3 regions of the Micromonospora sp. NPDC023814 genome follow, and region 2 is predicted to be linked to each of the others. Evidence: riboswitches for the same ligand, from Rfam matches in the RefSeq annotation. Region 2 holds a riboswitch; each other region holds the start of a gene.
What was found. Region 2 has a riboswitch for S-adenosylmethionine ahead of AB0G14_RS24790 (ABC transporter substrate-binding protein). Riboswitches for the same ligand answer to the same signal wherever they lie in the genome.

Region 1: it holds a riboswitch for S-adenosylmethionine, as region 2 does, so the genes downstream of both, AB0G14_RS11675 (aminotransferase class V-fold PLP-dependent enzyme) here and AB0G14_RS24790 (ABC transporter substrate-binding protein) in region 2, are expected to answer to the same signal.
Region 3: it holds a riboswitch for S-adenosylmethionine, as region 2 does, so the genes downstream of both, thrC (threonine synthase) here and AB0G14_RS24790 (ABC transporter substrate-binding protein) in region 2, are expected to answer to the same signal.

Annotation. Positions count from the first base shown of each region.
Region 1 covers NZ_JBFAAF010000016.1:60,246-69,877, forward strand. Annotated here, with positions in the region: gene AB0G14_RS11650 (hypothetical protein) at 1-111, shown strand, start outside; gene AB0G14_RS11655 (FAD-linked oxidase C-terminal domain-containing protein) at 230-1,630, opposite strand; gene AB0G14_RS11660 (DUF4031 domain-containing protein) at 1,698-2,021, shown strand; gene AB0G14_RS11665 (metal-dependent phosphohydrolase) at 2,109-2,744, opposite strand; gene AB0G14_RS11670 (FUSC family protein) at 2,819-4,075, shown strand; gene AB0G14_RS11675 (aminotransferase class V-fold PLP-dependent enzyme) at 4,209-5,507, opposite strand; SAM riboswitch class IV at 5,554-5,675, opposite strand; gene AB0G14_RS11680 (PrsW family intramembrane metalloprotease) at 5,739-7,202, shown strand; gene AB0G14_RS11685 (hypothetical protein) at 7,300-7,467, opposite strand; gene AB0G14_RS11690 (co-chaperone GroES) at 7,570-7,908, opposite strand; gene AB0G14_RS11695 (AI-2E family transporter) at 8,069-9,367, shown strand; gene AB0G14_RS11700 (ATP-dependent DNA helicase) at 9,382-9,632, opposite strand, start outside.
Region 2 covers NZ_JBFAAF010000053.1:21,194-30,825, forward strand. Annotated here, with positions in the region: gene AB0G14_RS24760 (glycogen debranching N-terminal domain-containing protein) at 1-1,933, opposite strand, end outside; gene AB0G14_RS24765 (VOC family protein) at 2,236-2,649, opposite strand; gene AB0G14_RS24770 (N-acetylmuramoyl-L-alanine amidase) at 2,769-3,899, opposite strand; gene AB0G14_RS24775 (hypothetical protein) at 4,099-4,281, shown strand; gene AB0G14_RS24780 (amino acid ABC transporter ATP-binding protein) at 4,433-5,170, opposite strand; gene AB0G14_RS24785 (amino acid ABC transporter permease) at 5,173-5,949, opposite strand; gene AB0G14_RS24790 (ABC transporter substrate-binding protein) at 5,991-6,845, opposite strand; SAM riboswitch class IV at 7,113-7,224, opposite strand; gene AB0G14_RS24795 (hypothetical protein) at 7,423-8,115, opposite strand; gene AB0G14_RS24800 (S8 family peptidase) at 8,352-9,632, opposite strand, start outside.
Region 3 covers NZ_JBFAAF010000016.1:38,713-48,344, reverse strand. Annotated here, with positions in the region: gene paaN (phenylacetic acid degradation protein PaaN) at 1-473, opposite strand, end outside; gene AB0G14_RS11600 (GNAT family N-acetyltransferase) at 526-1,545, opposite strand; gene AB0G14_RS11595 (hypothetical protein) at 1,996-2,508, opposite strand; gene AB0G14_RS11590 (LysR substrate-binding domain-containing protein) at 2,739-3,728, shown strand; gene thrC (threonine synthase) at 3,756-5,042, opposite strand; SAM riboswitch class I at 5,053-5,188, opposite strand; gene AB0G14_RS11580 (hypothetical protein) at 5,554-6,222, shown strand; gene AB0G14_RS11575 (ABC transporter permease subunit) at 6,384-7,259, opposite strand; gene AB0G14_RS11570 (alpha/beta fold hydrolase) at 7,256-9,632, opposite strand, start outside.

The DNA.
Region 1 (9,632 bases), on a different contig from region 2:
ACCGTCGGCCTGATCACGTCCCAGGACTGCCCCGGGGAGGAACGCCCGCCGATCGCCAACGAGATCCTGCTGCTGCTCACCCAGGCCACCCCGGCCGAGATCACCGACTGACCCCCGCGCCGCCCCGGCCCCGCCAGGCCTGCGGTGGCCGGTCGCACCGCGCGTCGCCCCGCCGGCGTGCCCGCCACCCTGCGGCTCCCGCCACGCGTCGCCCCGCCGGGGCCGGCTGTCAGAGGACCTTGCCGGGGTTGAGCAGGCCGGTCGGGTCGAGCGCGGCCTTGATCGCCTGGTGCACGGCGACGCCCACCGGGCCGATCTCGCGGGCCAGCCAGTCCCGCTTGAGCAGGCCCACGCCGTGCTCGCCGGTGCAGGTGCCACCCAGCTCCAGGCCGAGTCGCATGATCTCGTCGAAGGCGCGCCGGCCGCGTTCCAGGCTCGCCGGGTCGGCCCGGTCCACCACGATGTTCGGGTGCATGTTGCCGTCGCCGGCGTGACCGACGACGCCGATCGGCACGTCGCACTCCGCCGCGATCCGGGCCACCCCGTCCAGCAGCGCCGCCAGCGCGCCCCGGGGCACCGCCACGTCGTCGATGACCAGGCCGCCGTTGCCGCCCGGGTAGGCGTCCGCGGCGAACTTCTCCATGGCCGGGTGCGCGAGCCGGCGGGCCTGCAACAGGGCCGCCGCCTCCACGGCGTCGGTGGCCGCGTAGACCTCGTCGGCGCCGGCCGCCTCGCAGACCGCGGCCAACCCGGCCAGGTCGTCGGCCGCCCCGGCGCCGGTGTCGGCGGCGGCCAGCAGCAGCGCCTGCGCGTCCGTCCGCAGGCCCATCGGCCGGTACGCCTCGATCGCCCGCAGGTGGGTCTGGTCCAGCAGCTCCAGCAGGCTGGGGGAGAGGCCCCGGGCGGCGATCTCGGCGACGGCCGCGCCGGCCGCGGCGGTGGACGGAAAGACCGCCACCATGGTCAGCGACTCCGCCGGGGCGGGACGCAGTGCGACGGTCACCTCGGTGATCACGCCCAGGGTGCCCTCGGAGCCGACGAAGAGCCGGGTGAGGTCGTACCCGGCGACGCCCTTGGCCGTGCGCCGGCCGGTGCGCAGCACCTCGCCGGAGGCGAGCACCACCTCCAGGCCGAGGACGTACTCGGTGGTGACGCCGTACTTGACACAGCACATGCCGCCAGCGTTGGTGGCGACGTTGCCGCCGATGGTGGAGGACTCCCACGAGCCGGGGTCGGGCGGGTACCACAGCCCCTGCTTCGCCACCGCGGCGGCGAGCGTCGCGTTGACCACGCCGGGCTGCACCACGGCGATCCGGCTCACCGGGTCGATCTCCAGGATGGCGTCCATCGCGACCGTACTGAGCACCACCGCGCCGTCGACCGCGTTGGCCGCGCCGGCCAGCCCGGTCCGCGCCCCCTGCGGGACCACCGGCACGCCGTGCCGGGCGGCCGCCCGCAGCACGGCGGAGACCTGGGCGGTGCCGCGGGGACGGACGACCACCAGGGGCGTGCCGGCGGCGCAGAGGTCCGCCTCGTCCCGTTCGTGCATCCGGAGCAGGTCCGGGTCGGTCAGCACGGCGTCGTCGCCGAGTGCCGCCCGCAGGTCGTCGAGGAGAGGGGGTCCGGCCATGCCGCCGAGGCTACGGTCGGCCGCGTGCGACCGACAACCGGCCCTCGCACCGGGTAACTTGGCCGGCATGCTCTACCTGGACCGGCCCGCCTGGCCGTGGCGGGGGCGGCTCTGGTCCCACCTGATCAGCGACGTCTCCCACGCCGAGGTGCACGCCTTCGCCGAGGCGCTGGGGGTGCCCCGCCGGGGCTTCGACCGGGACCACTACGACATTCCCGCCGAGCGGTTCGCCGCAGCGGTCTGGCTGGGCGCCCGGGTGGTGCCGAGCCGGGAACTCGTGCGCCTGCTCCGGCAGGCCGGCCTGCGCCGACCGAAGCACCTGACCCGCCCCCGCACCCCCGCTGCCCGCCCCTCCGGCGATCTTGCAGTTCCGGCCCTGTCTATACGGTGATTCGCAGCTTTCGCCCGGGCCGAAACTGCAAGATCGCGGAAGCCGAGGGTGGGGGCCGAGGGGGCGGGGCGGGGCGGGGGCCGGGACTCAGTGGAGGGTGGCCAGTTCGCGGGTGAGGTTGGCGCGGGCCCGGGCTTCCCAGCGGGTGGCCAGCGGCGGCAGCCGGAACAGGGCCGGCAGGGCGAGCAGCCCCGTGAGCACCCGGGCGCGGCCGGCCCGGAAGGCCGGGTCGGGCACGTGCGCGTACTCCCGGCGGATCGCGGCGGCATAGTGGTCGTACGCCCCGGGTGGCGCGGCCAGGACGGCGAGATCGGCGTCGCAGAGCAGCGCGCCGTCGGCGTCGCCCGGGTCGACGGCGTGCCCGGCGGTGAGCAGGACCAGCCGGCGGACCTCGGCCACGGCGTTGGCCGGCAGCCCCGACCGGGTGAGCAGGGCGTCGGCGAGCGCCGCGCTGTCCCGCTCGTTGGCGTCGCCCTCGGCGCGTGGGTCGTAGACCGCGTCGTGGCACCAGGCCGCGAGGCGCACCAGGTCCGGCCGCGCGGCGGACGACGCGTGCGCGTCGACCACGTCGAGGACGACGGTCAGGTGGGCGACCGTGTGGTGGTGCCGGTGCGGTTCCCGCCAGCGCCCCAGCAGCTCCGCCCCGGCGCGGTCCCGCTGCGTCGCGTCGGTCGCCCCGGCGCCCCGGGCCGCCGCCCGCCACCGGTCGAGAAGGTCGGCCATGCGGCCGAGTCTGCCGCACCGCCGCCGACACGGAGGATTCACCCGCCCCGGTACGGGTAGTCCCCGCCATGGCCGTGGCCCGGGACCGTCGACTCTCGCTGGTGCGGCGGGCCATCCGCCGCGACGGCGGAACGGACATCGACGGTGCCCGCATCGCCGACGCGATGGAGGAGCTGCGGCACCGCGGCAGGGCGACCCTGCACGACCGGCTGCACCGGGTGCGGATGGCGTGGGGCCTGGCCGTGCAGGCCGGCCTCGCCGCCGGCCTGTCCTGGTGGGCGGCGCACAATCTGCTGGGCAACCCGGAGCCGGTGTTCGCGCCGATCTCCGCGGTCGGCACCCTCGCCGCCTCGGTCGGGCAGCGGCTCCGCCGTACGGTGGAGCTGATCCTAGGGGTGGCGATCGGGGTCGCCGTGGGCGACTTCCTCATCTACCTGGTCGGCACCGGGGCGTGGCAGCTCGGCCTCGTGGTGACCGGGTCGATCGTGCTGACCATCTTCGCCGGCGCCAGCGTGTCCATCGTCATCCAGGCGGCGGCCACGGCCGTGCTGATCGTCACGCTGAGCCCGAAGACCGCGAACCTGGAGATCCCCCGGTTCGTCGACGCGTTCGTCGGCGGCGGGATCGCGTTGCTGGTCACCTCGGTCCTGCTGCCGCTCAATCCGCTCCGGGTGATCAACCGGGCCGCCCGGCCGGCGCTGGACCTGCTCGCCGCGCAGCTCGACGACACCGCCGACGCCCTTCGCCAACGGGACCGGGACAAGGCCCAACGGGCCCTGGACCGGCTGCGCAACAACCAGGAGGAGCTGTCCACCTTCACCGAGGCGATCGAGGGGGCGAAGGAGACCGCCGTCCTCTCGCCGGCCCGGTGGCACCGGCGGGACGAACTCACCCACTACGCCGAGGCCGCCGACCCGATCGACCGGGCGATGCGCAACGCCGGCACGCTGATCCGGCGCGCGGTCACCCTGATCGAGGACGAGGAGCCCGTGCCGGAGCCGATGCCGGACGCGGCGGGCCACCTCGCCGAGTCGGTACGCCTGCTCAAGCACGAGTTCGCCGTCGGGGAGGAGCCGGAGAAGGCACGGGAGCGGGCGCTGCGCGCGGTCAGCGAGGCCGGCCGGGCGTACGCCGAGGGGGTGGGCTTCTCCGGCAGCGTGGTGATCGCGCAGGTGCGCACCACGGCCAGCGACCTGCTGGTGGCCTCCGGGATCAGCCAGGAGGAGGCGAACCGCCTGGTCCGGGAGTCCTTCGGCGACCAGGACACCCCGAGCGGCCAGGCCGAGCCGGCCGCCGCCCCGAAGCCGCCCACCGCCCCGCCGGTCGGCTGACCCGCCGCCCTGCCGGTCGGCTGACCCGCCGCCCTGCCGGTCGGCTGACCCGCCGCCCTGCCGGTCGGCTGACCCGCCGCCCTGCCGGTCGGCTGACCCGCCGGCCCGCGGGTCAGCCGTGCGGTGGGGTCGTTCAGGCCGCCGCGGCGAGGGCGGCGAGCAGCCGGTCCACGTGTTCCGCCGTGCTGCCCAGGCCGACGCTCGCGCGCAGGGCGGTCGGCGGCAGGTCCCGCCGGCCGCTGCGCGCCGCCGCCTCGGCGAGCAGTCGCCGGGCCAGCGGGTGGGCGCAGAAGAGGCCGTCGCGCACCCCGATGTCGTGGTTGCCGGCCAGGTCCGCCGCCACGTCCGCCGAGTCCCGGCCGGCCACCACGAACGACACGATGCCCACCCGCGGCGCGTCCGGCCCGAAGGTGCGCAGCTCCACCACGTGCGGCAGGGCCGCCAGGCCGCGGCGCAGCCGGGCCAGCAGGGCCTGCTCGGCGTCGTGCAGCGCCGCCCGGTCGGCCCCGGCCAGGGCGCCGCAGACCGCCGCGAGGGCGACCGCGCCGAGCAGATTCGGCGTGCCCGCCTCGTGCCGGGCCGGTCCGGTCGCCCAGCGCACGTCGTGGGTGGCCGCGCCGACGTGACCGGTGGCGCCCCCGCCGGCCAGGTACGGCGGTGCGGCGTCCAGCCAGTCCGCCCGCCCGACGAGCACCCCCGCGCCGAACGGCGCGTACAGCTTGTGGCCGGAGACCGCGAGATAGTCGACGTCGAGGGCGGCGACGTCCACCGGCGCGTGCGGGGCGAGCTGCGCGGCGTCGACGGCGATCCGGGCCCCGTGCCGCCGGGCCACCCGGGCCAGCTCCGCCACCGGCCAGCGCTCGCCGGTCACGTTGCTCGCCGCGGTCACCGCGACGAGCACGGGCGGGCGGCGGTCGGTGCCGGGGGCGCCCCCCGCGCCCGGCCTGCGCAGCTCGGTGAGGGCGGCGTCCAGCGCCCGGACCGCCTCGGCCGGCTCCCGCGGCACCGGCAGCCGGACCGATCCGCGCGGCCAGGGCAGCAGGTTCGCGTGGTGCTCCCCGCCGAAGGTCACCACCGTGGTGCCGGCGGGCAGCACCCGGGCCAGCAGGTTCAGCGCGTCCGTGGTGTTGCGGGTGAAGAGCACGTGGTCGCCGGCGCGGGCGCCGAAGAAGTCGCCGACGGTCTGCCGGGCGCGCTCGTAGGCGAGGGTGCAGCGCCGTGACAGGGCCCCCGCGCCGCGATGCACGCTGGCGTACCAGGGGAGCAGCTCGGCCACCGCGTCGGCGGCGGCCCGCGCGCACGGCGCGGTGGCCGCGTAGTCCAGGTTGACCTGGCCCGGCACGCCGAGCACGTCGAGCGGCCCGGCGGCCGCGGGCGGCGGCGCGGTCCGCGTCGGGTGCGGCGCGGGCGGGGGTACGAGGGTGACGGTCATCGGCCGACCTCCGGGTCCGGGGACCCCGGGTGGGCACACCGGGCGGGGTCCGCGCTTGCCCGGCACGCGGATCGGGCCGGGCCCGGTCATCACCCGGGGCACCCCACCGCGAACCTCGACGAGGGTTGCCGGCCAGCAAGCCGGGGCTTGACGCTGGCGCTCGTGACCTGCCGGCAGCATAGCGCGCGGATGCGCCCGGTCCAGCCGGCCGGGGGTGACTACGCTGACCGCATGGCCGACACCCCGCCCGGCGCACCCCTGCCGCCGTCGCCGACCGTGCCCGCCGTCCCGCAGTCGGGCGCGGCCGCTCCCCGGATGCCGCTGCGCCGGCTGGGCTGGCGGCGGGCCCTGGTGCTGGCCGGGGTCGTCCTGCTGATCGCCGCCTGCGCGGTGTTCATGGTCTTCACGCTCGGCGAGAGCCTCGGCGTGCAGGCGCTGCTGATCGGCCTGGTCGCGGCGATCCTCCCGGTTCCGGTGCTGGTGGGCTGTTTCCTCTGGCTCGACCGGTACGAACCGGAACCGCTGAAATACCTGATCTTCTGCTTCGCCTGGGGCGCGTTCGTCTCGACCGCCGCCTCGCTGACCGTCAACGAGTTCTCGTCCGGGCTTTTCGACGACTGGGGGCTGCCGACCGCGCTGACGGCGGTGCTGGTCGCGCCGTTCATCGAGGAGCTCACCAAGGCGCTCGGGCCGATCCTGCTGCTGATCTTCCGCCGACGGGAGATCTCCGGGATCACCGACGCCCTGGTCTACTGCGGGCTCTCCGCGATCGGGTTCGCCATGGTGGAGAACATCCTCTACCTGGGCGGCTACGGCTACGCCACCGGCGTCGAGCGGTACGGCCCGGCGACCGGCACGCAGCAGGTCATCGCGATCTTCATCGTCCGGATCCTGCTCTTCGGCTTCGCCCACCCGCTGTTCACCTCGATGACCGGGGTCGGGCTGGGCATCGCCGCCCGCACCGCCGACCGGCGTGTCCGGGTGCTCGCCCCGATCGCCGGCCTGCTGCTGGCGATGATGCTGCACGGCCTGTGGAACCTGCTGCCCACGCTCACCCAGGCCACCGGTGAGGCGCTGATCATGCTGTACGGCTTCATCGGCGTGATGGTGCCGATCTTCTTCGGCATGGTGGGGCTGGCCGTGTGGCTGCGGGCCTGGGAGGGGCGGCTCACCGAGCGCACCCTGCCGGACTACGTCCGGGCCGGCTGGCTGACCCCGCCGGAGGTGGCGGCGCTGAGCAGCCTGGGGCGACGGCACGCGGCCCGGGTGTGGGCCAAGCGGGTGGCCGGGGACGCCGGTGTGCGGGCCATGCGCGGCTACCAGTTCGCGGCGACCCGGCTGGCGCTGCTGCGCGACGGCGCGCTGCGCGGCCTGGACCGCAGGCCGGCGGACCGGGAACGGACGGCGCGGGAGGAACGGGAGCTGCTGGAGGCCATCGCCGCGTACCGGTCGTTCTTCGTGGGGAGGGATCCGCAGGCGCCGGCCGGGATCTGGGACGGGCACCGCTACCACCTGCGGTTCCCGGACGGCTCGCAGCGGCCGGTCGAGGCGCCGGACGAGCCGGTGGTGCCGATCCCGGTGGTGCTCGCCCCGCCGCCCCCGGCCTTCCCCGCCGGCTACGGGGCCCCTGGCTACGGCCCGCCCGGCTGGCCCGGCGCGCGACCCGCGGGTTCCTGGCCGCCCGGCCACCACTGACTCCGGTCCCCGGCCGCCCGGCCACCACTGGCCCGGTCCCCGGCCGCCGGTCACCGCTGAGGCGGCGCCCCGGGCCGCCCCGTGGTGGTCCGGGTCGTCAGGTCATCAGGCTGGTGAGGAAGTCGCCGAGGCCCTGCGCCATCGCCATCAGCCCCGCCCCGATCGCCTTGAACATCTCCGCCGCGCCCTCGGGCCGGAACGCCATGAAGTAGATCAGGAACGCGACGCTTCCCCAGAGCAGCAGCTTCTTCACGAATACCGGCATCGTCCCTCCCCAGGGCCGGTGGTGCGGCTGGCTTCCCGGCCGGGAGCGCCGCAAACGACACCGGCGCCCGCAGCCGCGCGCGGCGGGGCGGGCGGGGAGGGCTCAGAGGTAGAGGCCGGTGGAGTCGTTCTCCACGCGCTCGGCGGCCACGGCGTGCACGTCGCGCTCGCGCAGCAGCACGTACCCGCGACCGTGCAGCTCGACCTCCGAGCGGTCGTCCGGGTCGAACAGGACCCGGTCGCCCGAGACGATGGCGCGGACATTCGGCCCCACCCCGACAGCGGTGGCCCAGGCGAGCCGCTTGCCCACGGCGGCGGTCGCCGGGATCACGATGCCGGCGGTGGAGCGGCGCTCACCCTCGCTCCCCTCCATCCGCACGAGCACGCGGTCGTGCAGCAGGCGGATCGGCAGGCCGGAGTCGAGATTCTGGTCGGCGGTCACGCCGGAAACGCTACCGTGTCCCGGTCGGGCGGCCGTGAGCGGTTACGCGCCGGGGGCGGGGGGCACTGGGTGGCGGAACTGCCCTACGGTGGCGTGGTCGGACGTACCCTGTCCGCCCACCGGGGCGGGCACGGCCAGGTTCTGAAGCCAGGAGGTGCGCTTGAGCCGCTTCGAGCGGGTACGCGGACGGCTCCGTCGCGCGTACGAGTCGGGCCGGAAATCGGTGCGCCCCCGTCGTACGGACCCGGTCGACGCCCCCGAGCCGGCCGGGGTGGCCTCGCCGGCGACCCCCGGGCCGGTGGCGGCGCCGTCGGCGGCCGTGGTCGGGGCGGAGACGCCGGCGGCGGTGCACACCTCCACTTCCAGCCGGGACGACGCCGACGTGCCGCACGGGCTGCGGATCGCCGCCGCCTGGTCCTGGCGGCTGATCGTGATCGGCATCGTCGGCTGGGCGCTGCTGAACATCGTCGGCGCGATCAAGATCGTGATAATCCCGCTGGCGGTCGCGCTGCTGTTCTCGGCGCTGCTCGCGCCGGCCGTCGGCTGGCTGTTGCGGGCCCGCTTCCCCCGCTCGCTGGCGACCGCGGTGGTGCTGGTCGGCGGCCTGGCCGCGGTGATCGGCACGCTGACCCTGGTGGTGAACGAGTTCATCCAGGGTGTGCCGGAGCTGAGCAAGAAGTCCTCGGAGGGCGTCCGGCAGATCCAGGACTGGCTCAAGACCGGCCCGCTGCACCTCTCCGACGGCCAGCTCGACCGCTACATCGACGAGGGCCAGGACTGGATCAACAACAACACCGAGAAGTTCACCAGCGGTGCCCTCTCGACCGCCGCCACGCTGGCCGAGGTGCTGACCGGCACGCTGCTGGTGCTCTTCGCGACCTTCTTCTTCCTGCGGGACGGCAACAAGATCTGGCGCTTCCTGGTCCGGCTGCTGCCGGTGGCCGCCCGCTGGAAGGTCGACGACGCCGGCCGGGCGTCCTGGTCGACGCTGGTCGCCTACGTGCGGGCGACCGTGCTGGTCGCCTTCATCGACGCGGTCGGCATCGGCGTCTTCCTGGTCGTCTTCGACATCCCGTTCGCCTTCCCGCTCGCCGCGCTGGTCTTCCTCGGGGCGTTCATCCCGATCGTCGGGGCGACCCTGTCGGGCGTCGTCGCGGTCCTGGTCGCGCTGGTCGACAGCGGCCCGGTGACCGCGCTGATCATCCTCGGCGTGGTGATCGGGGTGCAGCAGGTGGAGGGGCACCTGCTCCAGCCGCTGATCATGGGGCGCGCGGTGGCCATCCACCCGCTCGCGGTGATCATCGGGATCGCGGCCGGCGTGGTGCTCGCCGGGATCACCGGCGCGCTCGTCTCGGTGCCGCTGATCGCCGTGCTGAACACGGCCGTCCGCCGGCTCGTCGCCCGCACCGTTCCGGACACCCCGCCCGACGCCGTCGTCGTCGCCTCCAAGGCCCCCTGACCCGCCTGGGCGGGTCAGACCTTGGCGAGGCGTTCGAGGGCGCCGCGGGCGACCTCCGGCCGGGTGGTGTACCAGAACGGCGGCAGCGAGCGGCGCAGGAAGGCTCCGTAGCCCCGCGCGGTCTCCAGCCGCGAGTCGAGTACCGCGACCACGCCCTTGTCGCCGGTCGACCGGATCAGCCGCCCCACCCCCTGCGCCAGCCGGACCGCGGCGATCGGCACGCTCACCGCGGCGAAACCGGATCCGCCGTTGGCGTCGACCGCGG
Region 2 (9,632 bases):
GGCGCAGCGCCAGCAGCGCCTGGGTGAGCGCGACGACCGCGCTGGCGGACCAGGCCTGCGGGGAGCACGAGTTCGGGTAGACGCCGGGGTGCGGGTGCGCGTCGTCGCGCGGCAGGCCGCTGAGCACCTCCGGCAGGCGGTGCTCGGTGAAGAGCGCCGCCGCGGCGAACATCCCCTCAGCGAGGCGGTGCAGGTGCTCCCAGCAGCCGTACCGGGCCAGCCCGAGGCCGATCGTGCCCGCCTCCACGGGCCAGACGCTGCCCCGGTGGTAGCTGAACGGGTTGTACGCCGGGTGTGCCGACGACAGGGTGCGCACCCCCCAGCCGCTGAACATGTCGTCGGCCAGCAGCCGGTCGGCGACCAGGGGAGCGAGCCGGGCCGGCACGATCCCGGTGGCGAGCAGGTGACCGTCGTTGGAGTTGACCGAACGCACCTGCCGCTTGTCCGGGTCGAGCGCCATGGCGTGACAGCCCCGCTCGGGCATCCAGAAGGCGCGGTGGAAGCGGCGGCGAAGGACCGTGGCCCGGCGGAGCAGCCGGGCGCCGAGCGCGGGGTGACCGGCCGCGGCGAACACCACGGCGGCGTGCCGCAGCGCGGCGTACCAGTACGCCTGCAACTCGCTGGTCGCGATCGGGTTGGGCACCACCTCGCCGCGCTCGTCGACGATCGCGGTGTCCGAGTCCTTCCAGCCCTGGTTCTTCAGCCCGGCCCGGGACCGGCAGTGGTATTCGAGGAAGCCGTCCCGGTCGGGGTCGCCGTACCGGTCGATCCAGTCCAGCGCGCGGCGCGCGACCGGCAGCAGGTCCCGCACCGTGTCGAGATCCCCCGTCCACGCGAAGTACTGCCCGAGGAAGATCAGGAAGTCCGGCGCGGTCGACCAGTCGCCGTAGTAGCCGCTGAACGGGTCGAGCCCGAGCGCGGACACCGGGCCCCGGCGGGCCTCGTGCAACGGCTTGCCGGGCTCCTCGTCGCGCCAGTCGTCGATGCGCCGCCCGAGGTGGCCGGCGTTGAGCCGCAGGCTGTCCGCCAGCATCGTCGGCCCGGCGAGCAGGGCCTGCCACGACGCGGTCATCGTGTCGCGGCCGAAGATCTCCTGGTAGATCGGCAGGCCGGCCATCGGCGCCGTCGGCCCGGCCGGCTCACCCAGCGGCAGCACCGCCAGGTCGTCGACCGCGCACCGCCAGGCCGCCGTGACGTCGAAGTTGCTGCTGCTCAGCCGGGTCAGTTCCCGGGCGAGGTGGGCGCGGGCGCGGGCCGCGTCGTCGCCCGGCTCGGCGAAGGTCGGCGGCGGCGCGGCGAGACGCCGTCCCGCGAAGATCGGCTCGACCACGAGTTCCACCCGGCCCGACCCCCGGGGCGGCACCGCGACCGCGACCAGGACGGCGTCGTCCACGTACCGGACGGGCGAATCCGCGTGTACGCCGATCGCCACCGCCCGGTCGAGGCCGTCGCACCGGTAGGTCAGGCGCAGCTCGCGGTCGTCGGGGTGCCAGCTCGCGTCGACCGCGCCCGACTGCACCCGGCGGCCGGTCTCGGCCTCGCTGGTGTCGGCGAAGTCGGCGGCGAGATCGATCCGCAGTTCCAGTTCCAGCGGCACCGGGGCGTAGCTGACCACGGTCAGCCGGGTGCGCAGCCCCTCGCCGACGAAGCGCTCCACCAGGAGGTAGGCCGCGCGGGAGGGCAGTGTCTCACCGTCGCCGAGTGCCGCGTACGAGAGCTGGGCGTGGCCGGCCACGTTGGCCGTGCTGAACGGCACCGGCTCGCGGCCGTCCACGGCGAGGCGCTCCGTGCTGAGCACCCGGGTGTTGCGCGCGAAGAAGCCCTGCGGGTCGGCGCCGGTGATCCGGCCGCGCACGTCGGTGACCAGCGTGCTCCAGCCGCTCGCCACGTAGAGCAGATCCGGTCGGACCCGCAGGTTCCGGACGCCGCTCATCGGTCCGGCGGCCGGCGTGGCACCGGCGTCCGGGGCGGCCGCGGCCGGCGGGACCTCCTGCGGCCGGAGAGGGTCCCGCCGGGGCGGGCGGCCGGCGGGCGCGGCGGCGTCGCGCGGGCGGCGGGGGTCCCGGCGGCAGGCGCGCTCGGCGGCGTCGACGGCATCGGTGCACCCCCTGACCGGCGGCTGCGGGCCCGGGCGCGCCGGTGCGCGCCGCGGACCCGTCGGACAGCGGTCGGTACCCGGTCGCGCCGCCGGTACACCTCCGGCCGGCCCGCCGGGCCGCGGGAGCGCTCCCGAGGTCAGCGCTGGGGCTGGCCGATGTCCACCATCCATCTGGTGCCGAAGCGGTCGACGCACATGCCGAACTCGTCGCCCCACATCTGCTTCTCCAGCGGCATGGTCACCGTGCCGCCGTCGGCGAGCTTCTCCCAGTAGCCGCGCAGCTCGTCGGCGTCGTCGCCGCTGAGGCTGACGGCGACGTTGTTGCCCGGATCGTGCTCCATCCCCGGCGCGGTGTCCGAGGCCATCAGGGTGTAGCCCCGGTCGGTCTCCAACATCGCATGCATGATCTTGTCGGTCAGCGCGGGATCGTCGGTGCCGAACTCGCCGAAGGTGCTCATCGACAGCGAGCCGCCGAACACACGCTGGTAGAACTCCATCGCCTCCCGTGCGGTGCCCGGAAAGCTGATGTACGGGTTGAGCCGAGACGCCACAGCACCCTCCTCCGGTCGTGAAGGCGTCATCGTCGCAGATCAGGGGCCGGATGTGGACGAGGCGCGCCCACGTTCCGCGGCCCGTGGGAGCGGGAGGTCGTCCCACGGGCCGCGGGCGGTCAGTGCCGGAAGGAGTGGCGCACGACGCCGCCGACGAGGACGCACCACGTGTTGGTGGTGAGCTTGCCGTTGCGCGGCAGGCCGTGCAGCGCCTGGAGATCCTGGACGGCCTTCTTGGTGGCGTGGTCGTACTCGCCGGTGACGGCGACGTCCGCCCACCCCTTGAAGTTGAGCATGAACTGGGCGGCGCTGACCGGGATCCCGGCGGCGTCCTTGTCGAGCTCCGGCGCCAGCGTCTCCCAGGTCGGCGCGGTGAGCGTGGCGTCGACGTCGACCGGGATGCCGTTGCGGTACTGCCAGTCCTGCACGGCCGCGACGGTGGCGGCGTCGAAGACGCTGTTGACCGGCACGGTGTAGCCGCGGTGGGCCAGCAGGTACTGCACGACCCGCACCGACGGCGAGCCGACGAACCGCCACAGGTCCGGCCAGCGGCGGGCCGGCACGTCCGCCAGGTCGGTGTCGAGCGCCTCGAACACCCGGCGGCGCAGGACGGGGAACTGCCGGTAGAAGGCGGCGCCGGGGCACTGCGTGGTGCGGAAGTCCCAGTGCCCGAAGATGTCGTGGGCGTGCAGACCGTACTGCCGGCAGATGGTCGTGCAGAGCTTGACCAGCGAGTCCAGCAACGCCTCCGGCGGCGTCTCGGTGACGTACGTGCCCTCGTTCTCGATGCCGATCGCCCGGCCGTTCTCGCCCGGACAGTGCGCCGAGATCATCTGCCGGTCGCCGGCCTGCAGCCGCTCCAGGCTGCCCCGGCGCCCCTCCATGACGTATCCACCGCGGCTGACGGTGAAGTGCTGGCCGGTGTCGGACCAGCGGTTGCCGTCCATGTGCAGGTCCTGGCAGTCGCGGGCCAGCTTGATCGCCTGCGCCTCGGAGTAGTCGGTGACGTTCGGGAACGCCATGTGGTGCACGATGATCTTGTTGGTGGGGATGGCGCTGACCGACAGCGGGTCCGCCGGCGGACGCGCGCCCCACTCGTCGCAGCTGTAGATCCAGTCCAGGTCGGCGCCGGGGTCCGCCTGCGCGGCGGCGGGGAAGGCGAGTTCGCTTCCGACGACCGCGACCGTGGCGGCGCCGAGGCCGGCCCGCAGCAGGGTCCGACGGTCCAGTTCGGAGTGGTCGAGGTGCATGGCATCTCCTGTGCGGCCGGGTCGGGGGTGGGAAAGGGTGCGTGAAAGGAAACTCCAGTGGCCGCCTGTGTTGTGGAAGATATTGCCCAGACCTCCGCCGCTGGTCAATAAGGAGCCGCCCGGCCGTCCGGGTGACCGTCCGTGTCGAGGTCGGGGATCACGGGCAGCGACGCGCAGGTGGCCGTGGGTCGTCAGCCCGGTGACCGGCCAGGTCGCTCCGTTGCTGGAGATCGCGGCCGAGTTCGTGACGGCGAAGACCGAGGAGCACGGGGCCAAGGAGGTCGTCACCCACTTCACCGCGGTCAGCGACAGGAAGGAGGAATGCAGGCGCCGGTTTCCACACCTCGCCCGTTTCCGACACGGCGGGCGAGCGCATGCGTGAGGCGGCCCTCGACCACGAGCCGATCGTGACCGGGAAGGGGACGTCCGAGTCGAAGGTCACCTACCGGCACAAGGACGTGAAGAAGTAGCGGCCGGGGCCCGTGTTCCCGGCAGTGCCGGTGGTCCTCCTCGGTGGGGATGTCGCGGCGGGGTCAGAGCACCTGGGAGAGGAAGCGGCGCAGCCGGGGGTGCTCCGCCCCCTCGAAGATCGCGGCCGGCTCGCCGGCCTCCAGCACCACGCCGCGATCCATGAACGCGACGGTGTCGGCGACCTCGCGGGCGAAGCCCATCTCGTGGGTGACCACCACCATCGTCATGCCGCCGGCGGACAGCTCGGCCATCAGCCCCAGCACCCCCTTGACCAACTCCGGGTCCAGAGCCGAGGTCGCCTCGTCGAAGAGCATCACCTGCGGCCGCAACGCCAGCGCGCGGGCGATCGCGACCCGCTGCTGCTGCCCTCCCGACAGGTGCGCCGGCCGGGCGTCGGCCTTGGCCGCGAGCCCCACCAGCTCCAGGTGGTCGCGGGCGACCGCCACCGCCTCGTCCTCACCAAGCTTCCTGATCCGGCGCAGCGCGAGGGTGATGTTGCGCAGCACGCTCATGTGCGGAAAGAGATTGAACTGCTGGAAGACCATGCCGACCCGCTGCCGCAGGGCGTCCGGATCGTCGCCCAGCACGCTGCGCCCGTCGAGCAGCACGTCGCCCCGGTCGGGCTCGATGAGCCGGTTGATGGCGCGCAGCAGCGTGGACTTGCCCGAGCCGGACGGGCCGATCACGCAGGCCGTCGCGCCCCGCGCGACGTCCAGGTCCACGCCGCGCAGCACCCGGTGCGACCCGAAGGCCAGGTGCACGTCGCGGACGCTCAGGCTCACCGAGGTCGTCGTGTCGATGCTCATCGCTGGTTTCCTCCCGCCGCGCCCGGCAGCGCCAGGTCGAGGTCGTCGTCGTCGGCGGGCGCGGCGGCCTGCCGGCCGTGCCGCAGCCGCCGGTCGATCCAGTTCACGACGTGGGTCAGCGGCACGGTCAGCGCCAGGTAGAACAGGCCGGCCAGCAGCAGCGCCGACTGGTTGCCGGTGTTCGCCGCGTAGTCCTGCCCGATCCGGAACAGCTCCCGCTGGCTGGCCAGCAGGCCGAGGAAGTAGACCAGGCTCGAGTCCTTGATCAGCGCGATCAGCTGGTTCACCCAGGCCGGCAGCACCCGGCGGATGCCCTGCGGCACGATCACCAGGCGCATCGCCTCGCCCCAGGACAGGCCCAGCGCCCGGGCCCCCTCCAACTGGGCGGCCTCCACCGACTGGATGCCGGAGCGGAAGATCTCGCCGATGTAGGCCGCCGCGATCAGCGACAGCGCCAGGATGCCCAGGGGATACGGGTTGGGGCCCCACACCTCCATGCCCAGCGGCGCCAGACCGACGCCGATGAGCAGGATGGTCGCCGCGGCCGGCAGGCCGCGGAACACGTCGGTGTAGACCCGCGCCGGCCAGCGCAACCATCGGGTACGCGAGATGCCGGCGACGGCCAGCCCCATGCCCAGCACCGAGCCGAGCAGGGCGGCGGAGATCGCGAGGATCAGCGTGTTGGGCAGCCCGACCGTCAGCATCTCGGGCAGCGCCTCGCGCATGGAGTCCCAGTCGAAGAAGGTCTCCCACAGGGTGCTCAACGGATCCATCGTGTTCTCCTACCGTCCCGCTCGCTCGTCGTCCGTAGGTGTCAGGAGGCGGCCGAGGCCGACGGCACCGGGACGGTGCCGCTGCCCGGCTTGAAGTCGGCGGGGATCGGGCGGCCCGGGTAGTACTGGGCCTGCAGGCGGCTCCACGTGCCGTCGGCGATCACCTCGTCGAGGCCCTTGTTCAGCGCCTCGCGCAGCTTGTCGTTGCCCTTGGCGAACGCGTACGCCGTCGGGGCCGGGCTGAGCAGCTTCCCCGCCACCTTGATCTTGCCGTTGCTGTCGGCGGCCGACTTGTCGCCGATCTCGGCGGGGGCGATCCAGGCGTCGGCGGTGCCGGCCTTGAGCTGGTTGATCGCGCCGTTGTAGTCGGGCACCCGGACCGGGTCGAGACCCTCGCCGGTGGCGTAGTCGTCCTGGACGGTGCCCTGCACGACCACGACCCGCTTGCCGGCGAGCTGGTCGAAACCGGTGATCGACGAATTGGCCGGCACGTCGAGCCCGAAGTGGCCGAAATCGTAGCCGTTGCCGAAGTCGACGGTCTTCTTGCGGGCCTCGGTGATGGTGATCGAGGAGCTTCCGACGTCGAACTTGCGGTTGTTGACCTGCGAGAGCAGCGCGGAGAAGTCCGTCCCGACGAACTCGACCTTCAGGCCGACCCTCGCGGCGACCGCGGTGAGCAGGTCGTTGTCGAAGCCGGTGAACTTGCCGTCCTTGAGGTAGACGTTCGGCGGGGCGTCCGTGAGCGTGCCGGTGCGCAGCACACCCGGCTGGAGCAGGTTGTACGGGTTGTCGGTCGCCTCGGTCGCGTCGTCGCCGCAGGCGGTCAGGGCGGTGGCGGCGAGGACGGCAGCGACGCCGAGGGCGGCGGCGCGGGTGAGGGCGGGAAGGAATCGCACAGGTGTCTCCGAAAGGGGTCTCCGACGGCGGGCACGGGCGTGCGTCGCCGGCGGTGCGCCCGGTGGGCGTACCGCTGGGGTGGTCCTGGGAAGGGGGTCTGGTGCGTGGCTAGCGCGGGTCGCCGGGGCGACACGAGGCGCTGCAGACCCGCATCATGTCGACGTGGCGGCGCCGGGTCAACGGCGGCGTCGGGGCCGCGGCGGGGACCGTCGGTACGCAGATGCGGAAGGACATGGCTCTCCTCGGTCGTTGCTGACCTGGGAACCAGGCCACGCTTGCACCGAAGCTGCTCCGGTGCCTGGTCTTCACCCGGGGCACCCCTGCGCGGACGAGGGTTGCCGGCCAGCGAGCCGGGGCTTGACGCTGGCGCTCATGACCTGCCGACGAGGCTAGCAGCCCCCCGTGGTGGTGCGTCCAGCCGCTATGACCACCCTCACGTGGTGCCGCCCGGCGCGAACGGAGACGATGCCGGGCCAGGCGGCGACCGGCGGCGAACCGAGGCCGACCCCGACGCCCAGCCCGGTGGCGAACCCACGCCGAACCCGGGGCCGAACCGGCGGGCTCGGTCCCGGGCGGTCACTCCTCGATCGCGCCGCCCACGCGCCGCAGGTGCTGCCGGAAGGTGTGGCCGGGGTCCGTGGCGCGGTGGGCGAGGTAGTCGGCGAACCCGGTCTGCTCGCGCAGCGTCTCGCCGGCGCGGATGCGCTGCGCCTGGACCCGCTCGACGCCCCGGATCCGCTGCGCCGCCGCCAACACCTCCCCGGCGTTCGCGGCGGGGACGAAGAGCACCCCGTCGTCGTCGGCGATGACAAGATCGTCGGCACTCACCAGGTGCGGCCCGATCCGGGCGCTGGCGAGCGTCTCCGGCTCCCGCTCGTCGAGGCGGTCCGGGCCCACCGGCAGGCTGCCGTAGCTGAACACGGGCAGGCCGATCTCCACCAGCTCGGGCGTGTCCCGGTGCAGGCCCCACACCACGACGCCGGCGACGCCGGCCGCGGCCCCCTCCAGCACCGCCAGGTCGCCGACGCACGCCTCGTCCGTCCGGCCGCCGTTGTCGATCACCAGCACGTCCCCAGGGGCCGCGCCCGCGTACGCCTCCAGGAACACGTCGACGCTGCCGTGGTGGCGCACCGGCAGCACCCGCCCGGCGAGGCGGTGGCCGGGGACGACCGCCCGGATCCCGGCCGGCGCCGCGCGCGGCGGCACGCCCAGCCGTACGCAGGCGTCGGCGATCAGCGGCGTGGACAGGTCGGCGAAACGCTCCGGCATGAGGTCCTCCCGGCGGTGTCCGAGGCGTCGACGGTCATCGTAGGAAGGCTGGCCCGCGCGGCGACCAGGTCCAATCCGGACCCGTTGGCCCGGCTGACGAGGACCCTGACCGGAAGGGCGAGCCCTCGGCACCGGCGAAGGCCACGCCGGGTGCGGGTCGGCAACGGATGTCGGGGCCCCGACTGGAGCTTCAGCCGGGGCCCCGGTGTGGGGGTGCGCTGGTGACGCCGTTGCCGCTAGAGCGTCAGCGTCCAGGTGTTGAGGTAGCCGGTGTCGCCGGAGGCGGCGTCCTGCACCCGCAGCTTCCAGGTGCCGTTACGGGCCTCGGAGGAGAGGTTGACGGTGTAGGTCTGGTTGATGTTGTCGGTCGAGCCGCCGCTGCGGTTGTGCAGGGTGTAGGCGGTGCCGTCGGGGGCGACGAGGCTGACGACGAGGTCACCGATGTAGGTGTGGACGATGTTCACGGCGACGGTGCTGGTGGCGGAGGCGTTGCCGGAGCAGCCGCTGATGGTGATCGAGCTTTCCACCGTGGTGTTGTCGCCGATGCTGACGTCGGTGCCGTTCGTGCCGGTGCAGTCCGGGGGCGTCCCGCCGACCAGGTTGAGCGTCCAGGTGTTGAGGTAGCCGGTGTCGCCGGAGGCGGCGTCCTGCACCCGCAGCTTCCAGGTGCCGTTGGCGGCCTCGCTGGAGAGGTTGACGGTGTAGGTCTGGTTGATGTTGTCGGTCGAGCCGCCGCTGCGGTTGTGCAGGGTGTAGGCGGTGCCGTCGGGGGCGACGAGGCTGACGACGAGGTCACCGATGTAGGTGTGGACGATGTTCACGGCGACGGTGCTGGTGGCGGAGGCGTTGCCGGAGCAGCCGCTGATGGTGATCGAGCTTTCCACCGTGGTGTTGTCGCCGATGCTGACGTCGGTGCCGTTGGTCTGCGAGCAGCCGGGCGGCCCGTTGACCGTCAACGTGTACGACGCGGTCTGGGTGGTGACCGTGCCGGTGCCGGTGACGGTCACCGGGTAGGTGCCCGGCGCGGTGGTGCCGGTGGTGGAGATGGTCATCGTGGCGGAGTTGCCGGAGGTGACCGACGCCGGGCTGAAGCTCGCCGTGGCCCCGGCGGGCAGGCCGTTGGCGGAGAACGTCACGTTCTGCGCGCTGCCGACCGTGGTGGTGGTGCCGACGGTCGCGGTGACCGAGCTGCCCGGGTTGACCGTTCCGGAGGTCGGCGACACCGACATGGCGAAGTCCTGCGTCGGCGTGCTGATGTTGCCGACGTAGAGCAGCTTGTTCGGTGAGCCGGTGCCCGGGTTGGTGACCTTGCCGTTGGTCGCGTCGTTGACGAGCTTGTCGCGGACCTGCTGCGGGGTGTACGACGGGTTGGCGGCGAGTACCAGCGCGGCGGCGCCGGCCACGTGCGGGGTGGCCATCGACGTGCCGCTGATGGTGTTGGTGGCGCTGTCGCCGGTGTGCCACGCCGAGGTGATCGACGAGCCCGGGCCGAAGATGTCCAGGCAGGTGCCGATGTT
Region 3 (9,632 bases), on a different contig from region 2:
CGGTCCAGCGCGTGCGCGCCGCCGGCCTGGAAGGCCATCACGAACGCCTGGCCGCTGGTGAACTGCACCGCGTTGGCCAGCTCGAAGATGTGCTTGTGCAGCCGGTCGAGGATCTCCAGGCAGACGCCCACCCGGGTCTGCGGGCCGGCGTCGCGCCAGCTCGGCAGTGCGGCGGAGGCGGCGGCGACCAGCTCGTCGGCCCCGGCGTGCGGGTAGCGGACGCCCAGCTCGACGCCGAACGGGCTGGTCTCGGTGGCGACCCGGTCGCCGGCGCCCGGCTGGTCGAGGGGGAAGTCGCCGCCGAGGTACGCCTCGAAGGCGGCCTTGCCGTCGGCGGCGGCGGTCTCGCCGTAGACCCGTGGGCTGGGCGACTCGGGGTAGGCGGACCAGTACCCGCGCTCCGTGATCGCGGTCAGCGCACGGGTCAGGGTGTCGGCGTGCCTGTCGTACAGGGGGTGCGGGGTCTCCGTCATGCCCGCCATCATGCAACAGGAAGCCCCAGGATCAGTAGGGCCGTGTCACAACTCAGATCGTGAGCTGCCAGTCGGTCCAGCCGTCGACCCGGCGGAAGCCGAGCTGCTCGTTGATCGTGATCATGTAGCTGTTCTCGGCCGCGTTGAAGGTGTCGATCGCGCGGACCGCCGGCTCGTGGGCGAGCAGGTGCCGCAGGTTCTCGATCTTGACGAGCAGACCGAGCCGGTGCCCCCGGTGAGCGGGGTCGACGATGGTGATCTGCTGGAACGCGTGCCAGTCGGCGGAGGGGCCCACGTCGAGCAAGGTCCAGGCGGCCACCCGGCCGGACGCCTCGTGGCGCACCGCCGTGTGGTAGCGCCGCCGTCCCCGCGCCTCCAGCGCCCGCTCGATGCCGCGGACCCGTTCGACGTCGATCCGCTCGGGCTCCCACTCCACGTCGCCGAGGGGCGCGTCGGCCATCAGCCGGCCGTCGAGGTAGGCGATGTCGGCGACGTGCTCGTCGGGGGTGCTCCCCTGCCAGCGGAGGACGCGGTAGCCGTCGGCCCGGGTGCGGGCGTCGGCCAGCGCGGCGTCCAGCCCGTCGTGGTCGAGCCGGGTGGTGTCGAGCCGGCTGCGGATCTCGGCCAGCGCCGGCCGCGCGCCGGTCGACGCGGCGAAGGCGGCGCCGGCCTCGGGCCGGGGCGGGCCGCCGGGCAGCGCGGCGACCGCCATCCCCAGCACCCGCTTGCGGCCCCGCTCGCGCAGCAGCCGTACGGCGTGCTCGTGCAGCGCCCGGCCCACCCCGCGGCGCCGCTGGGCCGGGTGCACGATCAGGTCGGCGGTGGCGTTCTCGGTGTTGTCGAGCTGCGGCAGGTCCAGCGCGAGGTAGCCGGCCGGCACGCCGTCGAGCCGGGCCAGCGCCCAGAGCGCGGTGTTGCCGGGCATCGGGTGCCGGATCGCGGCCTCGAAGCGCCGCCGGCAGAAGGGCGGGAAGTCCGGCAGGTCGGCGTCGTTGGCCGCCGCGCCGATCCGGTAGGCCGCGTCGATCGCGGTCTGGTCGGCGGCGTCGATCGGCGCGATCGTGATGCGCATGCCCCGAGGGTGGCCCGGAAACGACGATCGGGCCAGCGATTTAACCGCTGGCCCGATCGGACGTTGGTCGGGAGGGACGCTCGCACAACGCCTCCGGCGTTGGGTCGCAAGAACTCAAAGTCTCCGGCGAGACGCCCTCCCGCACGAAGCATCTTGCGCCGTCCGGTTCCTGCCGTCAAGTCCTTGTCGGTGCGTTTTCCGCACTCACAGCGAAAAGCCAGTTACCCGGCGGATCGACCCGATCCCCCGTCCGGGTGAGTCACCCCTCCCCCGTTCCTCCCGGCCGCCCCCGCGATCTTGCGCTGTGCGCCCCTGACCTGCCCGGAACTCCCGGCGGACCGGGCGGCACCCGCGGCGGTCGCCGGGCACGTCACCGGGCGGCGCCGGCCCGTCCCGTGACGACAACGGGCGGCCGGCGCCCCCTGGGTGCCCGGCCGCCCGTTCGCCGCGTCAGCCCGCCTTGCTGAACTCGATCGAGATCGACTCGACCGCCTGCTTGCGGGTGAACGACCGCGGCATGCCCATCGCCTCCAGCGCGTCGTTGACGCTGTCCACGTACGCCGTCAGGCTCGGCGTGGCGGAGGAGTAGGTGCCGGTCGTGGTCTGGGTGGACGAGCACGTCGTGTCGGTGATCGCACACGCCATCGTGTAGTGCACGGCGCTGTTCCACTGGGTCGAGGTGCCCTGCACGAACAGCCGGGTGTTCACCCGGCACGCCGCGAACAGGTACGGGTTGCGGACCGTGGTGGTGAACGTCGCGGTGTCGGTGCCGGGCCAGTAGCTCACGGTCGACTCCGCCACACAGCCACCGTCGAAGCTGCTCGACGACTTGCTGACGGTGTACTTGTCCTGCGTCCCGGCCGCCGCCGGCGTGGCGCCGAGGGCCACCACACCGAGGGAGGCGGCCAGCATGGTGAAGGCGGTCACGGCCGCCCGGGTGACGCGGGCCGGTGCTGCGTTCATGGGAACCCCTCTCGTGCCGGCCGGGTGGTCGCGGCCGATCGCAATTCGTCGCCTATGTGACAGGCGGCGGTGGACCCCGGGAGCTTCCGGGTACCGCCACCTGGAGATTCTTCGGCCGGGTCGGGAGGGCTGTCCAAGACGCGACAACGATGGGCCATAGGACGGACCTATGAGTGCTGGTAGATCTTCTGATCGTCGATGCCCGCGGGGGTCGGGCAAGGGGGATCGTCATGGTGGAACTACGTCAACTCCGGTACTTCCTCGCCGTCGCCGAGGAGCGGTCCTTCACCCGCGCCGCCGCGCTGCTGCACGTCAGTCAGCCGACGCTGAGCCAGCAGATCCGCGCCCTGGAGCGGTCGGTGCGCGCGCCGCTGTTCCACCGGGAGCCGGCGGGCGTCCGACTCACCGAGGCCGGATCCGCGCTGCTCGAACCGGCCCAGCGGGCCGTGGTCGGGATCGCCGACGGCGTACGGGCGGCCCGGGACACCATCGGCACCGGCGGCGGCACGCTACGCGTCGGCTTCAGCACCGGCGGGGCGGGCGACCTCATCGCGTCGATCCTGCCCGCCTGGCAGCGGGCCGCCCCCGAGGTACGGCTGGTCCTGCGCGAACTGACCGTGGGCGGGCTGTACACCGCCCTGCTGGCGGACCAGATCGACGTGGCGCTCACCCGGCTGCCGCTGGACCCCGAACGGCACGACTGGACGGTGCTGTTCGCCGAGCCCCGCGTCCTCGCGCTGAGCGCCCGGCATCCCCTGGCCGACGCCGGGGCGGCGGTGTCGCTGGCGGACGTGCTGACGCTGGCCATGCCCCGGATCGAGGACGTGCCGACGATCCGCGACTACTGGCTGCTCAACGACTACCGCGACGGCTGCCCGCCGCAGCAGCGCGGGGTGACGGTCACCTCGCCGGCGGAGATGGCGTACCTGATCCTCCAGGACCCGTCGGTGGTGGCCGTTGGTCCCCGCACGGCACGCGGGCTCTCGCCCCTCGCGGAGCTGCGCTTCGTGGAGCTGTCCGAGGTCGCCCCGGTGCCCTTCGTCGCGGCTGCCCGACGGCACGACCGCCGTGCCGCCGTGCTCGCCTTCCGTCAGGTCGCGGCGACGGTCGCGCGCCGCCTGCACGCCGTGCTCACGCCGGCCGATGGCAGACCGGACCGGGTGGCCGGCGTGGGGGCGAGTCGCGCGACCGGTGCCGGGGCGGGCCGGGCCGGCGGCTGAGCCGCGAGCGGTCACCGGCCTCGGACCTCAGCCGAGGAGGCCGGCGTCGCGGGCGGCGCGCAGCGAGGGCCTGATCCGGTGGGTGGGGCCGGCCTGGGCGGCGATCGCGTCGAGGGTCTTGAGCCCCTCGCCGGTGTTGAAGACGACGGTCTCCGCGGTCGGGTCGAGCCGGCCGGACTCGACCAGCTTGCGCAGCACCGCCACCGTCACCCCGCCGGCGGTCTCGGCGAACACGCCGGTGGTGCGGGCCAGCAGCCGGATGCCAGCGCGGATCTCGTCGTCGTCGACGTACTCCATCCAGCCCCCGGTGCGGCGCACCGCCTCCAACGCGTAGAGGCCGGCGGCCGGGTCGCCGATGTTCAGCGACTTGGCGATGCCCGTCGGCTTGACCGGGGTGATCGTGTCGGTGTCGGCGTGCAGGGCGGCGGCGATCGGGTTGCAGCCGGCCGACTGGGCGCCGAAGACTTTCCAGCCGCCGGCCGGCGGCTCGACCAGCCCGATCTCGACCAGCTCGGCGAACGCCTTGTCGATCTTGGTGAGCAGCTCCCCGGAGGCCATCGGGATGACCACCTGGGCCGGGATCCGCCAGCCGAGCTGCTCGGCCACCTCGTAGCCGAGCGTCTTCGACCCCTCGGCGTAGTAGGGGCGGACGTTGACGTTGACGAACGCGGTGTCCTCGAACTCGTCCGTCTCCACCAGCTCGCCGCAGAGCCGGTTCACGTCGTCGTACGAGCCGTCGACGGCGACCAGTTCGCCGCCGTAGACGGCGGTCGTGACGACCTTGCCCTGCTCCAGGTCGCCGGGGATGAAGACCACCGACGGCGCCCCGGCCCGGGCGGCGTGCGCGGCGACCGAGTTGGCCAGGTTGCCGGTGGAGGCGCAGGCGTAGCGGCTGAAGCCGAGCGCCCGGGCGGCGGTCAACGCGACCGAGACCACCCGGTCCTTGAACGAGTGGGTCGGGTTGCCGCTGTCGTCCTTGACCCAGAGCGGGGCGGTGATGCCCAGCTCGGCCGCGAGGTGCGGGGCGGCGACCAGCGGGGTGAAGCCCGGGTCGAGGGTGACCCTGGTCGCCGGGTCCTGGCCGGCGGGCAGCAGCGCCGCGTACCGCCAGATGTTCTGCGGGCCGGCCTCGATCTGCTCCCGGGTGACCGTCGCCAGCGCGGCGGCGTCGTAGTCGACCTCCAGCGGGCCGAAACACTCGTAGCAGGCGTGCTGGGCGGCGAGCGGGTAGCGGGCCGAACAGGCGCGGCAGACCAGGGCGCGGGCGGGGCTGGCGGTGGTGTCGATGCCGGAGACGGCGAACGTCGACGTCATGTCGAGGGTCCTCTCATCTTTCCCCGCATCGCACCCTGCGGCGGGGACGGAATTGGCACCTGCCCCGCCGGTCGCTCTGCGGTGAGCGCGCGGGGTGGTTGCCGGGGCGTCGTCGGGCCGTATCCCTCAGCCCCTCTGGATGAGGTATGCAGTTGTGCCGCCGAGTCTACGGGCAACAGCCTGCCCTGCCGAGCGGGGTTCCCACGCTGTGAGCGGCCCCGCTACCGGGTCACCCACGGCGACCGGGTCGGCGACCGCCACCGGGTCGGGTGAGCGCCGCGCCCGAGCGTGCGTCGGGCACGTCGGCACCACGCCTCCACGAGGCCCGTCGAGCGCCTCCACGGGACCTGTCGAGCTGCCCCGTCCGTGGGACCACCCGGGCACCCGCACCGGGGCCCGGCGCCGGCGACGGAGGTGACCGCTACCGCTGGCGCTCGCGGACGTGACCCGCGGCCGGGCTGGCGTCGACCCGTTACGGTGCGGGGGCTCATCGACGGAAAGGGATCGCACGATGCGTCGCAAGCTCGTCCCGGTGGTGGCGCTCTCCATGGCCTGCCTGCTGGTCGTCACCTCCGCCTGCTCCACGGGCAGCCGGAAGAAGCGCAACCGGTCCTCCGACCGGCCGGCCGGCGCCTCGACGAAGAAGGACCTCGACATCGACGAGGCGACGACCCGGGCGACTCCGACCCCCCGCCGCACGCCCCGGCCGGCCGACCAGCTCACCTGCGCGGAGCTGCGCGACGCCGAGGTGGGGAGCAGGAAGGTCCGCTACAACGGGTACGCCGACCCGATCCCCCTCGCCGGCGGCCGCTGGTCGGGCGAGGACGGCGCGACCGTCGAGCTGCAGAAGCCCTGCGCGATCGGCGACCTCGACGGTGACGGGGCGGCCGACGCGGTCGGCGCGGTCATGCTCAACGGCGGCGGCAGCGGCAGCTTCTTCACCCTCGCCGTCTGGCGCAACGTCGACGGCGACCCGGCCTACCAGGCGCAGACCGACCTCGGCGACCGCACCCCGGTGTCGAGCGTCAGCGTGCGCGACGGCAGGGCGACGGTGGTCTACCTGACCCGGACGCCGGACAGCGCGATGGCCGAGCTGAACATCCGGCGCACCGCCGTCTACCAGCTCAGGGGCACGTCACTGACCGAGCTGAGCCACACCGACGCCCCGTACCGCCCCTGACGCCCCCGCCGCTGGCCCCCGCGGCCGGTCGCACAGACGGGGCAGGTCGACAGCGGCGATCCCGGTGCAGGTGGTCAACGGGGCCGCAGGAATCACCTCGGGCTTCGACGACCCACCCCGGCCGCTGACCCTGCAACCCGGCGAGCGGGTCGGTGCCGCTGCTATGAGACGACGTCCTTGCGGGTGAACCGCCAGAAGGCGAGGCCCCAGAACAGCGTCGTGTAGCTGATCGCCGAGATGGCGCCGCGTACCACGTCGTCGGTCTGCACCGGCGTCGACAGCAGCCCCAGCCAGGCGGTGCTGTAGTGAGTCGGCAGGAACGCGCGCAGCGCGCCGAGCGCGGTGATCTGGTCGAGGATGCTGGAGAGGATCCACAGCAGCACCGCGCCGCCGACCGCGCCGAGCGCCGCGTCCGTCACCACCGACAGCAGGAACGCCAGGCCGGCCACCACCAGGAGTACGACCGCCAGGTAGCCGAGCACCCCCAGCAGCCGCAGCAGCCCCTCCCCCGGTTCGAGCTGGGCGGCGACGGTGCTGCGCAGCGGCTCCCAGCCGTAGCGCAGCGTGCCGATCAGCAGGGCGGTGCCGGCGAGCAGCAGCAGCGCCAGGGCCGAGTAGGCGAGCGCGACGAGCAGCTTCACCGTCAGCAGGCGGGCCCGGGGCACCGGTATCGCCAGCAGGTAGCGCAGGCTGCCCCAGCTCGCCTCGCTGGCCACCGTGTCCCCGAAGAACAGCGCCACCACCACGACCAGCAGGAACGACGCCGAGACGAAGATGGTGAACAGGGTGAAGTTCAGCCCGCCCGAGGTGGCGAACTCGACCAGGCTGCCGAACTCCCCACGCCCGTTGTCGTCGTCGTCGCCCGTGTCGAACTGGAAGGCGATCAGGATGATCAGCGGCAGCAGCACCATGAACCCGAGCGCGAGCTGCGTACGCCGCCGGGATGCCTGCCGCCGGAACTCGGCGCCGAACGGCAGGGTGGCCGACGGCCGGTAACCCGCCGCCGCGCCCACCGTGGGTGACGTCCCCGCCATCATCGGTCCCCGCTTCCCCGAGAGTTCTCACCGACCAGGGCGAGGAACGCGTCCTCCAGGCGGCGCCGCGGCACCACCCGGTCCACCCCGATGCCGGCCCGGACCAGCTCGGCGACCACCTCGCTGCGGGCGGTCCCGTTGGTGTCCACCACGAGCTGGCCCTCGCCGTCGGGAAGCACCCGCACCCCGTGCAGGCCGTCCAGCACCGCCCGGGCGGCCGCCGGGTCGGTCACCTCGAAGAGCACGCTCGGCGACTCGCCCACGATCTCCTCGACCGGGCCCGAGGCGACGATCCGGCCCTTGTTCACCACCACCGCGTGCGTGCAGGTCTGCTCCACCTCGGCCAGCAGGTGGCTGGAGACCAGCACCGCACGGCCGTCGGTGGCGTAGCGCTGGAGCACCCGGCGCATCTCGGCGATCTGCGGCGGGTCGAGCCCGTCGGTCGGCTCGTCCAGCACCAGCAGCTCGGGCAGGCCCAGCATCGCCTGCGCGATGGCGAGGCGCTGCTTCATGCCGTGGCTGTAGTTCTTGATCCTGCGGTGCACGGAGTCGCCCAGGCCGGCGATCTCCAGGGCCTCGTCGAAGTGCGCGTCCTCGGCCGGCCGCCCGGTGGCCCGCCAGTACGCCCTCAGGTTCTCCAGGCCGGACAGGTGCGGCAGGAAGCCCGGCCCCTCGACCAGCGCGCCGATCCGGGACAGCACCGGCGAGCCGGGTACCAGCCGATGCCCGAAGACGTAGATCTCGCCGGCCGTGGGCTGGGTCAGCCCCATCAGCACCCGCAGCGTGGTGGTCTTGCCGGCGCCGTTGGGGCCGAGCAGGCCGACGACCTGGCCGGGATGCACCTCGAAGTCCACGTTGGAGACGGCGACGAAGCCGTCCGCGTACTCCTTGCGGAGCTGCCGCACGGCGAGCGGGACGCCCGCGTACGCCGGGTGGACGGAGCTGTCCTGGCGGCGGTGCCGGCGCCGGGCCACGGTCACGACCGCGACGAGCCCGACCGCGATCGCGGCGACCAGCCCGACCAGCACCCACCGCCACACCGTGGCGGCGGTGGGGATCGGCTCGCCGGCGACGGTCGGCAGGCCGACCGCGCCGCCGACCGCGACGGTGTGGACGGTGGGCTCGACCGGGGTGGCGTACGCCTGGTCGGAGGTCGCCACCACGACGCGCAGCCGATGTCCCGCCTCGACGCGACGGACGATCGCCGGCAGCGTGACGGTGACCGGCTGCGCCGCCTCGATCCCGCGCGGCAGGCCGGTGAGCCGGACCGGGGCGACCAGGCCGTTGGGCAGGGTGGCCGCGCCGTTGGGGTCGACGTCGTAGAGCTTGACGAAGAGCACAGCCTCGCCGGTCGGCGACGCGGCCCGGATGTCCACGGTCGGCGCGCCCACCACGTCCACCGCCTCGGTCAGCGGCTCCGACTCGAACCGGGCGTGCTGGCCGGGGATGTCCCCGGCGACGCCGCCGAGCAGGGACGACAACTCGCCGGCGAAGGGCACCGAGGAGATGGCGGCGGGGTTGCCGGCCGGCGGATTGGCGACCGGCTGGGCCGGGCCGGCCACCGGAACGTCGCGGCGGGCCGTGCCGGCGACGCCCGGGTAGTCGGCGGTGCGGTAGCCGGTGGCCACCAGGCCCCGGTCGAGGGCGTCGAAGCCGGCGATGCGGGACCAGGTGAAGCCGACCCCCGGGGCCTCGCCCGCACCCTTGACGTAGTGGTCGAGCCACTGCACGGTCAGGAACTTCACCCGGTCCGAGTCGGTCCGCGGGCCCTCGCCGCCGTCGTGCCCGCCGGTGAACCAGGCCACCCGCACGGGCGTGCCGGCGGCGGCGATGCCGCGCGCGTTGGCGTCCGCCTCACCGAGCGGGAAGAGGGTGTCCGCCGCGCCCTGCACCAGCAGGGTCGGCGCCTTGATCCGGTCGAGCACGCCGGCCGGGCTGGACCGGCGCAGCAGGTCCACGGCGGCCTGGTCGGCCCGGCCGGTGGTGGCGATCCGCAGGTACGCGGCGCAGATGTCGGCGGCGAACCGGCCGCACGACGGGTCGGCGGCCCCGGCCGGCGCCCGCCCCGGACCGGTTCCCGGGCCGGCGCCCGGCCCCGGGCTGGGCGGGCCGGCGGAGGCGGGCGCCCCCTCGGGCTGGGTGGCGCCGGCCCCGGAGAGCCCCGCCGGCCCGGAGCCGACGTTGCCGCCGCCGCCGAAGAAGAGGCCGGCCCAGCCGGACTTGAAGACGCCCTCGGTGGGCTGCTTGCCGGTGCTCTCGGGCAGGAAGGAGCGGGACAGGTCGTGCCAGGTGATCATCGGGACGATCGCGTCGACGCGCTGGTCCTGTGCCGCGAGCAGGAGCGCCAGGCCGCCGCCGTACGAGCCGCCGACCACG